2 regions of the Corynebacterium guangdongense genome follow, and region 1 is predicted to be linked to the other one. Evidence: predicted binding sites of a transcription regulator. Region 1 holds the regulator's gene; the other holds the start of a gene.
The links. The regulator LexA, encoded in region 1, represses DNA repair genes until DNA is damaged. The targets are predictions, from matches to a motif close to CGAACANNTGTTCG.
Positions count from the first base shown of each region.

Region 2: a site for LexA is predicted at 5,953-5,966, ahead of CGUA_RS02955 (error-prone DNA polymerase). Genes of this name have one in related genera too.

Region 1 is NZ_CP047654.1:1,596,636-1,604,498, reverse strand. Features, by position in the region: gene CGUA_RS07620 (uracil-xanthine permease family protein) at 1-1,019, shown strand, start outside; gene CGUA_RS07615 (GyrI-like domain-containing protein) at 1,033-1,506, shown strand; gene CGUA_RS07610 (HPr family phosphocarrier protein) at 1,529-1,813, opposite strand; gene CGUA_RS07605 (1-phosphofructokinase family hexose kinase) at 1,881-2,858, opposite strand; gene sugR (transcriptional regulator SugR) at 2,982-3,767, opposite strand; gene lexA (transcriptional repressor LexA) at 3,949-4,671, opposite strand; gene CGUA_RS07590 (hypothetical protein) at 4,899-5,264, shown strand; gene nrdR (transcriptional regulator NrdR) at 5,372-5,827, shown strand; gene hrpA (ATP-dependent RNA helicase HrpA) at 5,824-7,863, opposite strand, start outside.
Region 2 is NZ_CP047654.1:595,851-603,713, forward strand. Features, by position in the region: gene CGUA_RS02920 (Y-family DNA polymerase) at 1-314, shown strand, start outside; gene CGUA_RS02925 (AMIN-like domain-containing (lipo)protein) at 311-886, opposite strand; gene CGUA_RS02930 (HNH endonuclease signature motif containing protein) at 1,100-2,320, shown strand; gene CGUA_RS02935 (methionine ABC transporter permease) at 2,395-3,072, opposite strand; gene CGUA_RS02940 (methionine ABC transporter ATP-binding protein) at 3,069-4,076, opposite strand; gene CGUA_RS02945 (MetQ/NlpA family ABC transporter substrate-binding protein) at 4,079-4,960, opposite strand; gene CGUA_RS02950 (MetQ/NlpA family ABC transporter substrate-binding protein) at 5,058-5,852, opposite strand; gene CGUA_RS02955 (error-prone DNA polymerase) at 5,990-7,863, shown strand, end outside.

The DNA.
Region 1 (7,863 bases):
CCTCCCAGGCCCACGGCATCGGGGCCCAGCTCGGTGGCCTCCTGGTCACCGGCCTGGCGCTGATCCTCGTCGGCGTCATCGTCCACGTGGCGGGCAAGCGGGTCATCGACGCGATCATGCCTCCCGCGGTCACCGGCGCGATCGTCGCGCTGATCGGATTCAACCTGGCACCGGCCGCCACCTCCAACTTTGAGACTCAGCCCCTGGTCGCCTTCGTCACGCTGCTGGGCATCCTGGGCTGCACCGTCCTGGGGCGGGGCATGGTCTCGCGCCTGTCCATCCTCATCGGCGTGGTCATCGGCTGGGTCTTCGCTGCGGTGACAGGCAACCTCTCCGAGGGCGCCTCGCAGGCTATCGCCGACGCCCCGTGGGTCGGCCTGCCGCAGTTCCACGCACCGGAGTTCCAGGCCTCCGCCATCCTCGTCACCCTGCCGGTGCTCATCGTCCTCATCGCCGAGAACATCGGCCATGTCAAGGCCGTCGGGGAGATGACCCACCGCGACCTCGACGACCTGTCCGGCCGTGCCCTGATCGGCGACGGCATCGCCACCACCCTGGCCGGCTCATTCGGCGGCTCCGGCACCACCACCTACGCGGAGAACATCGGCGTCATGGCCGCAACCCGCGTCTACTCGACCGCGGCCTACTGGATCGCCGCGATATTCGCCGTCCTCCTCGCCTTCGTTCCCAAGTTCGGCGCCCTCATCTTCACCATCCCGGCCGGCGTCCTCGGCGGAGCCACCATCATGCTCTACGGCATGATCGGTCTGCTCGGGGTGCGCATCTGGATGGACAGCCGGGTGGACTTCACCCACCCGGTCAACCTCGCCGCCGCGGCCGTTGCCCTCATCGCCGGCATCGGCAACTTGTCGATCACCGTCGCCGGCGTCCCGCTGGAGGGCATCGCCTGGGGCTCGATTGGCATCCTCGTCGGCTACCCGATCATGATGAAGCTTTACCGCACCGTCGGCGAAGGCCGCTTCTATCCGACACGCGATGTGATAATTAATCGAACTTAGTTATCGTATGGGTATGGCTGATATTACTACCCAGTTTGTCCCTGCCCACGCCGCCCTTGTCGACCGGAGGGAAATACCCACCGTCCAGATGCAGTCCTACTTCGACAGCGTCTACGGCCACGCCCACGAGGTGCTGAAAACCGCGCAGGTACGGCCCGCCGGGCCGGCGCGCTGCTACTATTTCAGCCCGCTCGGCGACACCGTCGACCTCGCCGGCGGCTTCCCCGTGCGCCTGGACACCGTGCGACTACTCCAGGACCAGCTTGCCGACGCCAGCCCCTTCAAGGTCGTTCGCCACGGCGACCTGCGCACGTGGCGCCTTCGTCACCGGGGCAGCGGTGATGGCCTCGCCCTCGCCTGGGACGTCCTAGCCGCGCATGCGAGGAAGGCCGGGAATGGGCGGGGTGCGATCGCCTGGGAGGAGTACGTCTCCATCGACCCGGACAGCGACCGGATGACTGTGGACCTCCACTGGGCGAAGGCGTGAGGCACGCTGCCCCGCGGGGCCGTCACAAGGTCGCGTCGCGTCGACCGTGATCCAGATTGGCGGCGACGAGATCAGCGATCGCGTCGACCGCCTTCGGATTGGTGGACCTGACCTCGACCCGGTCTCCCTGCTGGGCACCGAGCGCCATGATCATCAACGAGGAGCTGGCGTCGGCGCCCTCGTCATCCTCGCCCACGAGATGGAGCATGATCTCCTCGTTGAAGGTCAGCGCCACGTCCGCGATTGCTGCGGCAGGGCGGGCGTGCAGGCCGACGGTGGATCCCACCCTGACAATCCTGCTGGCCATGCTCAGTGTCCCTTTCCGTTCGGAAGCGTGATGCCATCACAGTGTAAAGCACGGTGAGGGGGCAGCGTCAGACTGTGACGGGGACGACGTTGATCAGCCGGGCGTCGGCATGCTGGGGCGTGGGCATCTGTGTGCCCGGCAGCGAAATGGCCGCGGTCCCGTAGGCGACTGACTGGGCCAGGGCCACCGGCAGAGACCGGCGGGAGTGCAGGGCCATGAGATAGCCGGCCAAGGCGGCGTCGCCCGCCCCCACCGTGGAAACCACCGTGACCGGCTCGCTCAGACTGGCGTGCCAGGATCCCTCCTCGGTGGCCAGCAACGCCCCTGCCCCGCCCAGGGTGACCAGTACCTGGGAGATGCCCTGATCGCGCAGGGCGGCGGTGGCGGCGACAACGGGGGCGAAATCACCCTCGGCGGCCGCGGCCTCCATGTCGTCGCCGCTCCAGTCGGAGCCGACCAGGGTCGCGAGCTCTGCGGAGTTGGGCTTGATCAGGTCGGGCGTGCCCGTGGCGGAACCGTGGACGGTCTCCCACAGTGCCTCCCCCGAGGTGTCGACGGCGATGAAGATCTCCGGACGCTGCGCACGCACCTGCTCGATCACCGTGCTGTACCAGTCCATGTCCAGGCCGGGCGGCAGCGAACCCGCCAGGACGACGGAGGAGGCGTTGTAGGAGGAGATGAGGAAATCCTGGACGAGGAGATCCGCCTCATTCGCCGACAGACGCGCGCCCGGGCCATTGAACTTGGTGGTGGTTCCGTCCGGTTCGGTCACCGTCATGCAGATCCGGACCAGGTCGTGGACGTCGACGTTGTGGAAACGGAAGCCTGACTCCAGTGCGAGGGCGATGAAGGGATCGTTGGCCGGAGCAGGGAAGACCGCCACGGAAGAACGCCCTGCCAGGGCGATGGCGCGGGTGACGTTGATGCCCTTGCCGCCTGCGGTACGCGTCACCTCGTGGGGCCGGTGCACCCGCCCGCGGTGAAGTTCCTCGCTGAGCGCCATCGTCTGGTCGATGCTCGGATTGGGCGTCAAAGTGGTGATCATGGTGCGGCGGTCTCCCTCCCGGCCCCGGCGTGCGGCCGGGAAAGCCTGGCACCAACCGGATGTCTGGGAATGATGTTACCGACTACGCTCACGATCCCCGGCATCCGGAACCGGGGGACAGGCTTACTCGGCGTCGGCGATGATGACGTCGATCTCCCGTTCACGCAGTGCCTCGATGAAGGGCTCCGGGGCCGCCGAGTCCGTGATTATGACGTCGATCTGGTCGATGGCGGCGAAACTGACGAGATAGTCGTTACCGAGTTTGGTCGCGTCGCAGAGCACGACGACCTTATGGGCGTTGGTCACCATCGCGGCCTTGACCGCGGCCTCCTGTGAATCCGCCGTCGACAGGCCGTGGTCCAGGGTCAGGGCGTTGGTTCCCATGAACGCGACGTCCGCGCGCATGAGCGCCAACGTGCGCAGGGCGGTGTCACCGACCACGGCCTGGGTGATGGAGCGGACTTGGCCGCCCAGCAGCTGCACGGAGTCGAGATCCCGGGCTGACAGGCTCAGCGCGATGGGGAGGCTGTTGGTGACCACCGACCACTGGTCGGCCGCCGGGTTCTCCGCCATCAGATCGGCCAGGGCGTTGATGGTGGTGCCGGCGTCGAGGAACACGGACCCGCCCGCCGGGGGGAGGTGCTCGACCGCGGCGCGGGCGATGGCCAGTTTCGCCGAAGGGGCGGAACGGAAGCGGTCATCGAGCGTGAACTCCGTGGTTTGGAAACTTTGGCTGGCCACTGCGCCACCATGAACCCGGTGCACGATGCCTTCGCGGTCGAGTACCGCAAGGTCCCGTCGTATCGTCTCGGCGGTGACACCGAACTTCTCGGCGAGTTCGGTGACGTTGACCCGGCCCTCGACCGCGGTCAACGAGGCAATCTGGCGACGACGTTCCTCGGCGTACATGGTTTCCCCTCCCGTTCGCACTCCCGGACTTTCCGGCATATGACCATTCGGACATTCTGGCCCCATTATTCCCAAACATTCGGACTTTCGCCGAGTCGGGTCCCCAGCGGGGGTGGTGGGAAAACCACGGGCGCCGACCGGTCGCGCCCGGCGCCCGGCGGGCACGCTGGGGGGAGGGCGCTCAGAGCTTGCGCATGACAGAGACGACCTTGCCCATGATCTCGGCGTCGTCACCGGGGATGGGGGAGAAGGCGTCGTTGTGCGGCATCAGCCAGACGCCGGAGGAATCCTTGTGGAACTCCTTGACGGTGGCCTCGCCGTCGAGGAGCGCGGCGACGAAGTCGCCGTTCTCGGCGACCTTCTGCGAGCGGACGACGACCCAGTCGCCCGGCAGGATGCCGGCGTCACGCATGGATTCGCCGACCACCCGGAGCATGTACAGCTCTCCGTCGCCCACCAGGTGGGCGGGCATCGGGTAGTACTCGTCGATGTTCTGTTCGGCGAGGATCGGCGTGCCGGCCGCGATCTGGCCGACGACCGGAACATAGGTGGTGCCGACCGTGTCGTCCGGGGATCCGGCCTTCGCCGGCGCGGCGGCCCGACCGGTCGATGCCGGCGCCGCCGGGCCCATCCCGTTCTCATTCAGGTGACGAATGTCTACGGCGCGGGGTTTGTTGGGATCGCGCTTGAGGAAGCCCTTCTCCTCCAGTTGTTTGAGCTGGTAGGCCACCGAGGAGGTCGAATGCAGGCCACAGGCGTCACCGATCTCCCGGATGCTGGGCGGGTAGCCGCGCAGCACGATGGCGTCACGGATGACCTCGAGAATCCGTCGCTGCCGGTCACTTAGGGTTGCGGCGTCCGGCTTCTGCTTGCCGCTCTTCTTCGCCGTCTTCTTCTCGGCCATGGATGCTCCTGGTTTTGTCGGGCGTTCTGCCGGGTCAAGCAGACGTCACCCTCTTTCCTATCACGAAACTGCACTCATGTTCGAGCAGGATCGCGGAACTGTGGACAAATTTTCGAACGAATGCTTTAATCGAACACACGAGCGGTATCGAACGTGTGAGCGGTTTTGGTCGAACGGTGTCGGCCCGCCCTCGTAGATTTCACCTCAACGCCCCCACAGACAGGACCATGACGATGACCCATTCCTCCGTTCTGAACAGCACCAACCGTCGCCACAACACGTCGATCAGCCGGGTGGTCCCTGCGGCTTCCGTCTGGGAGCCGACGCCGGGCCGGTGCGGCGCACAGGTCGGCGCCCCCGTTCGAACACTCACACCGAACTGCCCCCGGCCACTGTCCGCCACCGAAGGGGAATCTCCCGCCGGGGCTCTCCGGGGCGCCGGCGACATTCGCCGGGAGAACCGGCGAACCTTCCTGCTCGGGGCGGCGCTGGGTTTCACTCTCGTGGCCGGCTCACTGCACCTGCTGGCGGAGGCGGAACCGGCCCTGGAGCCCGGTTACGTCTCCACCGTGACCGCCGAAGTGGCCAAGTAGGCCGGGGTGCTGCGCCGCTCAGCGGCGGCTTCAGTCCCGGTCGGGGCCGGGTCTACACTTGGCCTTCAGCAGTTTTTCCGCCCACCATTCTGAAACGGTGACCCCACGTGTATTGCCCGTTCTGCCACCATGAGCAGTCCCGAGTCATTGATTCCCGCGTCATCGACGCCGGCACCACAATCCGTCGTCGGCGGGAATGCACCTCGTGCCACGGCCGATTCACCACCATGGAGAAGGCCATTCTCCTGGTGGTCAAGCGCAACGGGCTGACCGAGCCCTTCAGCCGGGAAAAACTCATCCGAGGCGTCCGTCGTGCGTGCCAGGGGCGGGACGTGTCCGACGACTCGTTGAAAAAGCTCGCGCAGGAGGTGGAGGAGACCGTGCGCGGTCACGGCAGCTCCCAGGTCGACGCGAACCAGATCGGCCTGGCCATCCTCGATCCGCTGCGCGAACTGGATGAGGTGGCCTACCTGCGCTTCGCCTCGGTGTACAAGTCCTTCGACAGCGCGGAGGACTTCGAGTCGGAGATCCGGCTCATGCGCCGACGCGACCGCGACGATTAGAGTTTGTCGACCGCCTTTTCAATCCGGCGGGCCGAGATGGGCCGGGCGGTGCCCAGACGTTGTGCGAACAGGCTGACACGCAGTTCCTGAATCATCCAGCCGATGTCGCGGACGGCTTTGGAATTGGCCCTGTGTGTCGGCAACGTCTTCAGCTTCGTCGAGAGGTACCGCTTGACCGATTCGACCACGTCCTGCCGGTCAGCGTCCTTGTCCGGATCCAGCCCCATCTCCTGGAGCCGAATGAGCATGGCGTCAAGGTATCGGCCGAGGTGCTGCAGGTGAATCAGCCCGTGGACGGTGATCGCCTGCCTGGGAAGCATGAAGTCCAGTTGGCGGTTCATGTCGTCGATGGCGGGACCTGACCACTTGTCCAGTTCCGCGACCACCTTCGAGTGGATCACCAGCGCCGGGGCCAGCCCCACGACCACCCGACGCACCTCTCCTGGGACTCCGGGGGCGACCCGGGCACACAGCTCCTCGAACTTGTCCGGGGAGCGGACCGGGCCACCGTTCTTCATCATCAGGTCGCGGATGGCCGCGACTCGGGCGTCCTCGACCAGGCCGTCGAGGCCGCCGTGCGGGTAATGGTCGATGGCCACGCGTTGCTGCAGGGGGAGTCCCTTGACCATCTGCTTGGCGTTGACAGTGATGGAGCGCATGAGCATCGTCAGCGTCGCCGTCATCATGGACGCGTCAGCGGCGGCCTTCGTGGGCAGAACCTTGACCTCCACGCCGTCCTTGGTGGCGGCCAACGCGGGGTAGGCCTTCACCTGGTGGCCGTCGATGGTCTGGGTGATCTCCTCCGGGACGTCACCGAGATTCTCACCCGTCCACGTCGGGACCGAATCCGTCTCGACGTTGCGGGCCCGCTTGCTCACCGACGCCCGGACCGCACCGGCCTGGCGCTGTTGGAGAACGGCGAGATCTTTGTCCGAGTCAATGATCTTGCCGCGCTTGTCCACGGCCGCGTAGGTCATCTTCAGGTGCGGCGGCAACTTCGCGGGCTGGAAGTCGATGGCGTTGATGCCGTGGCCCCCCAGGTGACGCAACGCGTCGGCGACCTGCTCGATGAGGGGGGATTCCAGCGGGCGCAGCAACGGCATCACCCGGGCAGCGAAATCCGGTGCCGGAACGACCGTGCGGCGCACCGGCTTGGGCAGGGATCTGATCAGCTCGGTGACCAGCTCCTCGCGCAGACCAGGCACCAGCCAGTCGAACCCCTCGGTGCTCACGCCGGCGAGCAGAGGAACGGGCACGTGCACGCTCACGCCGTCGCGGGGATGGCCCGGTTCGAAGAGGTAGGAGAGATCGAAGGTCAGGCTTCCGGCCCGCCACGTGTCCGGGAAGGCTTCCCCGGTGATGGCGGCGGCATCGTCACTGAGCAGGGCGGCGGGATCGAAGTCGAGGAAGTCCGGGTCCTCGGTCCCCTTTGTCTTCCACCACCGGTCGAAGGTACGCGAGGTGGTCACCGAGTCCGGAAGCTTGGCGTCGTAGAAGTCGAAGAGCGTGTCCTCGTCAACCACCAGGCCGCGTCGGCGGGCCTTCTCCTCGAACTCGGCGGCGTGGGCCAGACGGTCGGAGTTGCGGCGGTAGAACTCGTGGTGGGTGTTCCAGTCACCCTCAATGAGCGCGTGGCGGATGAACATGTCCCGCGCGGCCTCGGCGTCGACCCGGTGGTAGGGGACCAGCCGGTCGGCGACGATGGTCACCCCGTATAGGGTGGTCTTCTGGTGGGCCATGGCCGCGCCGCGTTTGCGGGACCACACCGGTTCGGAATAGGTGTGCTTGAGCAGGGCACCGCCGGCGCGCTCGACCCAGACGGACTCGATGGAGGCGACGTCGCGTGCCCATAGGCGCGAGGTCTCGACCAGCTCCGCGGCCATGATGAACTCCGGGGGCTTCTTGGCCAGCGCAGACCCGGGAAAGACCATGAACTTGGTGCCACGGGCGCCCTGGAACTCCTTGGAGTTGCCGATCCGCGCTCCGATGTTCGACAGCAGTCCCGTCAGCAGTGACTGGTGGATGCCGTCCGGATC
Region 2 (7,863 bases), 1.0 Mb from region 1:
CACCGCTGCCCGCGCGGCTCGGCTCCGGCCCGCAGCACCCCGCCGCACGGGTCCGGCTTGTCGACGCGCGCGCCGCCGACGTCTACGTCACCGCGGAAGCGCTGCTCAGCTCCGATCCCTACGCTCTCGGGTGGGGCCGGGCCCGCTACCTGGTCGTCGCCTGGTCCGGGCCGTGGCCGGTGGATCTGGGGTGGTGGCATGGCCGGCGGCGGGTGGCCCGCCTGCAGGTGGTGGGCGTGGACGGCGCGGAGGAACAGAGGGCCTGGCTGCTCATCTGGGTGAAGGGGTGGCGGGTGGAGGCCACCTACGGTTAGTTCTGGACGATGTCCACGACGAGGCGCTTGGGCTCCTCGAGAACCTGCACGGAGTAGGCGGCTTGGCGCTGCAGGCCGATGACGAACTGGGATCGGCCCTCGAAGGTGCCGACACTGATGACCTCGTTCACGTTGCCGGAGCCCGGGATGCGACCCAGCCGGGGATCCTCCATGCCCAGTTCAAACGGGTAGGCCGTGCCGTCAATGTTGACGTTGAGTGCGATGGCGCCTTCGTGGGCCACCGGGGTGCCGGAGCCCTGCTGGGACGGCTTGTTCGTGTAGTCGATGAACCAGCCGGGCTCACCGCTGCCCACGAGGTCGAAGACGACGCGGTCGAAGCCTTCGTGGCTGCCGACGCGGACGTTGACGACCATGAGTTGGGCGGGGGCTTCCGGGCGCTGCGTCTTCACCGTGGTGTTCGCGTTGCCGAGCGGGGTCAGTCCGACGCCGGTTCCGGCGGTGCTGGCGGCGAGGGTGGTGCCGCCTTGGGCAGGGCTGCAGGCGACGAGGCCGACGGCCATGGAGGTCACGAGCAGAGCGAGGCGGGCTGTCGTGCGAAGGTCTGCGCTCATGCCTGCCACCGTAACTAGGGGGTCACAAGGATGAAAATTAAAACGGGGGTCCCCCAGTGATTGTATCCGCATCGTTATAGAGGCCATGCATTCGCCTGTATAAAATGCGGGAAGGTGGCGAACTGGCCCCGAAAGGGGGTGGCGTGTCTGCGGTCTCGGATAGCTTCAATTTCGAACGTATGAGCTAACATATTTTTCGGGGGAAGAGCAGCTGTGACTGACGGAGATGACGGTCCCTACTACGCGCTATGTTCACCACACGATCCGATCGCGCAGGCGGCCCTGGTGGCGCGCCGCGCGGACTACGCCGCCTGGCGGGTCTGCCACTCGCAGGTCGGACCACTGACCGAAGGCAACCGGGACTGGGACGAGCACGCCGCCGAGCTCAGGGCCTCGCCCGGCGGCACCCCACGCTTTATTGAGTCCCACCTGGTTGCGCTCGACGTCCTGGACCGGCTGCCGTCGCTCAGGCGTCTCGTCGAGGACATGATGCATCTCGACATGTACACGCTGGTCCGCATCGCGGAGGTCATCTTCAAGCTCGATCCCGATCTCGACGGGGACGCCGGGGCATGGGCGTTCCTCGATGAGCAGCTCACCGCCTACCTCACTCCGAAGAGGGCCGCGCAGGTGCTGCCGACTCCCGCGGCGATCACCCGGAAGCTCAGGCAGCTGCTTTCGCTGCTCCAGGCCGAGATACCGGACGGGAAGAAGAAGGAGAGGGAACAGAAGAGGGAGCTCGACGACGGGTACCTGCAGTATCCGGATGGTCCCGGCACCGTCGGCACCGCGATCAGCCATGATCAGGCCACCGCCGCCATCATTGACCGGGCACTGCGTGAGCATGCGGCGCAGAAAGGCCTCACCATCGCGGAGGCGCACGCCGACATCGTCCTCAACCAGGTCACCGTCAGTGTGACGATGAACGTCTACAAGGCCAACGACATCCCGGGCGCCCCGACGTTCCTCCCCGACCGGACCCTGCTGACGGAGGAAGCCGAGGAGAAGCTGGATGAGCACGTCGGCCGGGTGCGGGACATGGACGAGGCCGCGCACTCTGAGGTGGAGGGGTACTCGCCCTCCGGAGCGCAGCGCGCCTACCTGGAAGGGCGGGACGGGACCTGCCGATGGCCCGGGTGCGACGCCCCCGCGGAGGGGACGGACAAGGACCATCGCGTCAACCATGCCGACGGCGGGGCGACTTCACCCAGGAACATGGTCTGCCTCTGCCGCCGCCACCACAACCGAAAGACGGAGAAGCTGATCCACTACCTCTTCGACGACGTCACCGGCGACGTCTACTGGCTCTTCGCCAACGGGAAGTGGGTGGTCGATGAAGCGGCCGGGCCACTGGCCCCGGCCAATCGCCGCTGGCTCTCGACCCTGGGTGAGCGTCTGAAGAAACGCCGGGCCCGGCTGTGGGGAACCGCCTGAGCAGGCTCGGGAAATGGGGGAGGAAAATGGAACAACCGCCCGAGAAGCGCGATCCTCGGACGGTCGTCTGACGCCTAGCGTCGCATGATCTTCTTCGACAGCCAGTTGCCGAAGACCTGCGCCAGCTGAACGATGACCACGATGACCAGGACGGCTGCCCAGGTCGCCTCCTGGTCGAAGGCGCGGTAGCCGTAGACGATGGCGAAATCGCCCAGGCCACCGGCGCCGACGTAGCCGGCCATCGCGGACATGTCGACGATGGCGATGAACAGGAAGGTGTAACCGAGGATCAGGGGGCCGAGTGCCTCGGGAATGATCACCGTGCGGATGATGCGCCACGGCGAGGCGCCCATCGCCCGGGCGGCCTCAATCTTGCCCGGGTGGATGGCGACGAGGTTCTGCTCGACGATACGGGCCACCGAGAACGTCGCGGCAATGACCATGACGAATACCGCCGCGTTCCTGCCGATGGTCGTGCCCACCACCTCAATGGTCACCGGCGCCATCATCGCGATGAGGATGATGAACGGGATCGGACGGATGAAGTTCACCAGAAAATTCAGCACCCAGTAGACGGCCTTGTTCTGCAGGATCCCGCCCTGTCGGGTGGTGAACAGGAGGATGCCGACGAGCAGTCCCAGGACACCGGCGGCCACCAGCGTGATGATGACCATGTAGAGGGTGTCCCAGACGGCCTCGGCGAAAGTCGGGCCCAGGCGCTCCCAGTCGGCCGCGAGAAGCGTTGTCGTCATCGGCGAATCTCCTCAATCTCGGTGGTCAGGTTAAGGGAGCGATAAAACTCCTCAATTGCCGCATCCGGTCCGGTGAGACGGACCGTGACCTTGCCGAAGGACTTCTTCTGCAGGGTCGTCACGCCACCGTGGACGACGTCGAGGGAACCGCCGGCGTCGATGAACCTGGCCGACGCGGAGAAGAACCCGCTCTCCTCGGTCAGGGCGATGGTGAACAGTCGCCCGGCGTGGGCCAGCAGATCCTCGGCCTCGACCTCGTCCGGGGTGTTGCGCAGCGAGGTGGCGACAAAGCGTTTCGCCACCGCAGTCTCCGGGTTGGAGAAGACGTCGTAGACCGTCCCGTACTCGACGACGCGCCCCCGCTCCATGACCGCGACCTTGTCGGCGATCGAACGGACCACGTCCATTTCGTGGGTGATCACGACGATGGTGATGCCGAACTCCCGGTTGACCTTGCGCAGGAGATCGAGGACCTCATGCGTGGTCTCCGGATCGAGGGCGGAGGTGGCTTCGTCGGCGAGCAGCAGGCGCGGGTTGGTGGCGAGCGCACGGGCGATGCCGACGCGCTGCTTCTGCCCGCCGGAAAGCTGTTCCGGAAAGCTCTTCGCACGATCGCCCAGGCCCACGAACTCGAGCAGTTCCCGGACCCGGGCCTTGCGGTCCTTGGCACCGATGATCTCCAGCGGATATTCGACGTTGCGGGCCGCGGTGCGGGAGTCCAGCAGGTTGAACTGCTGGAAGATCATGCCGATGTCCTGGCGGATGGTGCGCAGCTGCTTCTCGGACTTGCCGACGACGTCGACGCCGTCGAGGAGAATGCTGCCGCCGGTTGCCGTGTCCAGGCCGTTGATCAGCCGAACCAGGGTGGATTTGCCGGCCCCGGAATAGCCGATGACACCGAGTATCTCGCCGGGCTCGACCGTGAAGCTCACGTTGTCGACGGCGACGATATCGGTGTCGAAGACTTTGGACACGCCTTGAAACTCAATGCGTGTACCTGCCATGTTTAGGAGTTCTCCTCTTCCAGGCGCTGCAGGATCTGCTCGAGGTCCTCGCGCGGACGGTCCACGGCGACGGCGGTGCCGCCGGAGGATTCCTGGACGGCCTCGGCGACGGCCGGGTCCTTCCAGAGCTCGGCGAGCTCGTTGATGCGCTCGTCGTCGGCCTTCTCCGGGGTGGTGGCCCAGATGTTGATGTACGGCTCGGCGCCCTCGGAGTTCGGATCGTCCTCGAGGATGGCGTCGTCCGGGTTCAGGCCTGCACGAAGGACGAAGCTGTTGTTGACGACGGCAGGCTCGCCGGAGTTGTAGGCGATGGTGGTCTGCGCGGCGTCGACCGGGGTGACCTCGACCTTGGAGGCTGCCTGGTCGACGTCTGCCGGGGTCGGGCTCAGCAGGCCCTCCTCCTTGAGGGTGACCAGGCCGTTGGCGGCCAGCAGGTTGATGGCGCGGCCCTGGTTGGTCGGATCGTTCGGGACGGCGACGCGCTGGCCCTCGATGCCGTCCAGGGAGTCGTGGCCGTCCCAGAACAGTGCCAGCGGGTAGATCTCGGTGGAGGAGATCGGGACCAGGTCGGCGCCGGCGCCGACGTTGTACTCCGCGAGGAACGCTAGGTGCTGGAACTTGTTGACGTCGATCTGATCCTGGACCAGGGCGTCGTTCGGGGTGTTGTAGTCCGAGAACGGAACGATCTCCATCTCGATGCCCTTCTCCTCGGCGAGGTCCGCGAAGACCTCCCACTCCGGAAGGTTGTCGTCGGTGGTGCCGACGCGGATGGGCTCATTGCTCTCGGCGGCGGTGTCGGTGCTCTCGGATTCGGAGGAGCACGCCACCAGGCTGGTAGCGGCGAGGGTGGCTGCAGTCAGCGTTGCAATGCGACGGATGTTCATGGTCCGGTCCTTGTCTTGGGGGTACGGAAGTGACTTCCGTAAACTTAGCAAATGCTGTACCGCTTGGTCTATTTAGGGACAATGAGTGGTCCGGAGGCTAGCGGTCGAACCAGCGCTCCTCCTGTTCCAGAATGCGCTGGAGCTCGGCCCGGCCCTTGTCGACCGGCACGGCGGTGCCGCGGGAGGATTCAATGACGGCCTCGTCGACGGCCGGGTCGTGCCAGAGGTCGACGAGTTCATTGAGCCGTTCGTCGTCGACCTTGTCCGGCGTGGTCGCCCACACGTAGGTGTACGGCTCGGAGGCGACGTCGGCGGGGTCGTCGGAGGCGAGCGCGCTGCTGGCGTCGACCCCGGCCAGCGCCAGCCCGGAGCTGGGGATGACGGCGGCGGAACCCTCCTCGAAGGCGGCGACGACCTCCGCCGGGGCGACCGGACGCACGGTGACCTCAGAGTCCGCCGCCAGGATGTCCGCCGGCGTCGGATGTGCGGGGGCGCCTTCGCGCAGCGTGACCAGGCCCGCGTCCCGGAGCAGGTTGATGGCGCGGCCCTGATTGGCGGCGTCCTGGGGGATGGTGACCTCCTCGCCCCTCACCTCCGCGAGGCCGCCCTCGAAGTACAGGCCCAGCGGGTAGACGGCCGTCGAGGCGATCGGGACGAGGTCCTCCTCCGCGCGGACGTTGTAGCCGCCGAGGTAGCTCAGGTGCTGGAAGTTGTTGAGGTCGATCTGGCCGCTGGCGAGTGCGTCGTTGGGCGTCGTGTAATCGCCGTAGGTGACGATCTCGACCTCAAATCCGTGCTCCCGCGCCAGTTCCTGGAACACGTGCCATTCGCGCTGGTTCGCGTCGATGGCGCCGATGCGGATGGTGTCGGAGGGCGCGTCCGTGCAGGCCACTAAAGTGACTGCACTGAACGCGACAAGGGCGAGGCTGCGAAGGCGCACGGGGATCCTTTCAGGATTTCTGGACGGGGTTCAATCTAGCATCCGAACTATTAGAACCTATGTTCGACTGGGGGGGTAGGCTTCGGATCATGAGGTTCAACGCGAAGCCACTGAACTGGTCCCGGATGGAGGCCATCCTGTCCGGGCGCAGTGAGCCGACCCCGGTGCCCGCCTCGGCGGGCGTCGACAAGCCTGTCCCGGGAAAGGATGCGACCCCTTTCGCCGAGCTGCACGCCACCAGCTCCTACGCGTTCCTGGCCGGGGCCGCCGACCCGGACGCCATGGTCGCCCGGGCCGTCGAACTCGGGCTGACGCACCTGGCGCTGCTCGACCGGGACGGCTTCTACGGGGCCGTGCGTTTCGCGGAGGCCGCCCGGGAGGTGGGCCTGGCCACGGTGCACGGCGCCGAAATCTCCCTCGAGCGGCCCCTGACCCTGCTGTGCCGCGGGCCCGAGGGCTACCGTCGCCTCTCCCACCTGATGTCGGACGCGCACATGCGCACGCGGGCGAAGAATGAGGTCGCCTACCTGCAGATCGAGCAGATCGCCGAGGAACTGGGCGGGCACTGCGTCGTGCTCGTCGACCACCCCTGGACGCCGCAGATGGGCAGGCTTGTCGACGCCTTCGGGGAGGACAACCTCGTCCTCGAGTACGCGGTGACCATGAGGCCGGAGGACGCGGACCACCACCGTCTGCTCGACAGGTTCAACAATCTGCGCGGCATCGTCTCCGCCCGGCCAGCGGCGGCGACCCGGCAGGACGGCCGCCTGGCCGCGGCAAAATACTCCCTGGGCATGCGCCGCTCGCTGGCGGGCGCGGAGCGGGATCTGCACCCCATGGGCGCACCGTGGCTGCGCTCGGGGGAGCAGATGCTGCGCATGAGCCGGCGTCCGGACCTGGTGGCGAACGCGGTGACGCTGGCCGAGGAGCTGTCGTTCCCGCTGGCGCTGGTGGCCCCGGAGCTGCCGGACTTCGAGACGCCGGCGGGGCACACGGAAATGAGCTGGCTGGCGGAGCTGACGAGGGAGCGGGCGCGGCTGCGTTACCGCTCGCGGCCCCCGGAGATACAGGCCCGGGCGATGACGCAGATCGATCATGAACTCGGCGTCATCGGGTCCCTGAACTTCCCGGGCTACTTTCTCATCGTCAACGACCTGGTGGACTTCTGCCGGGACAACGACATCCTGTGCCAGGGACGCGGCTCCGCGGCGAACTCCGCGGTGTGTTTCGCGCTGGGCATCACCAACGCGGAGCCGATCTCGGCGGGGCTGCTGTTCGAACGTTTCCTGTCCCCGGAACGCGACGGACCGCCGGACATCGACATCGACATCGAATCCGGCCGACGCGAGGAGGTGATCCAGTACGTCTACGGCAGGTACGGGCGCGACAACGCGGCCCAGGTGGCCAACGTCATCACCTACCGGCGCAAGGGCGCGGTGCGCGACGCGGCGCGGGCGTTGGGTTACCCGCAGGGCGCGGCCGACGGCTGGGTCAAGGGCACGGCCGAGGTGCCGGGCGACGTCGCCGAGCTCGCCGCCGCCTTCCTGGGCCAACCCCGGCACCTGGGCATCCACTCCGGGGGCATGGTCATCTGCGACCGGCCCATCGCCGACGTCGTGCCCGTCGAGTGGGCGCGCATGGAGAACCGCTCCGTGGTCCAGTGGGACAAGGACGACTGTGCCGTGGCAGGGCTGGTCAAGTTCGACCTGCTCGGCCTGGGCATGCTCGAGGCGCTGCACCACATGATCGACCTGGTGCGCCAGCAGTACGGCCGCACCGTCAACCTGTGGGAGCTGGACCTGGCGGACCCGGAGGTCTACGACATGCTCTGCCGGGCCGATGCGGTCGGGGTGTTCCAGGTGGAGTCGCGCGCACAGCTGGCGACGCTGCCCCGGCTCAAGCCCCGGACCTTCTTTGACCTGGTGGTGGAGGTGGCGCTGGTCCGTCCCGGCCCCATTCAGGG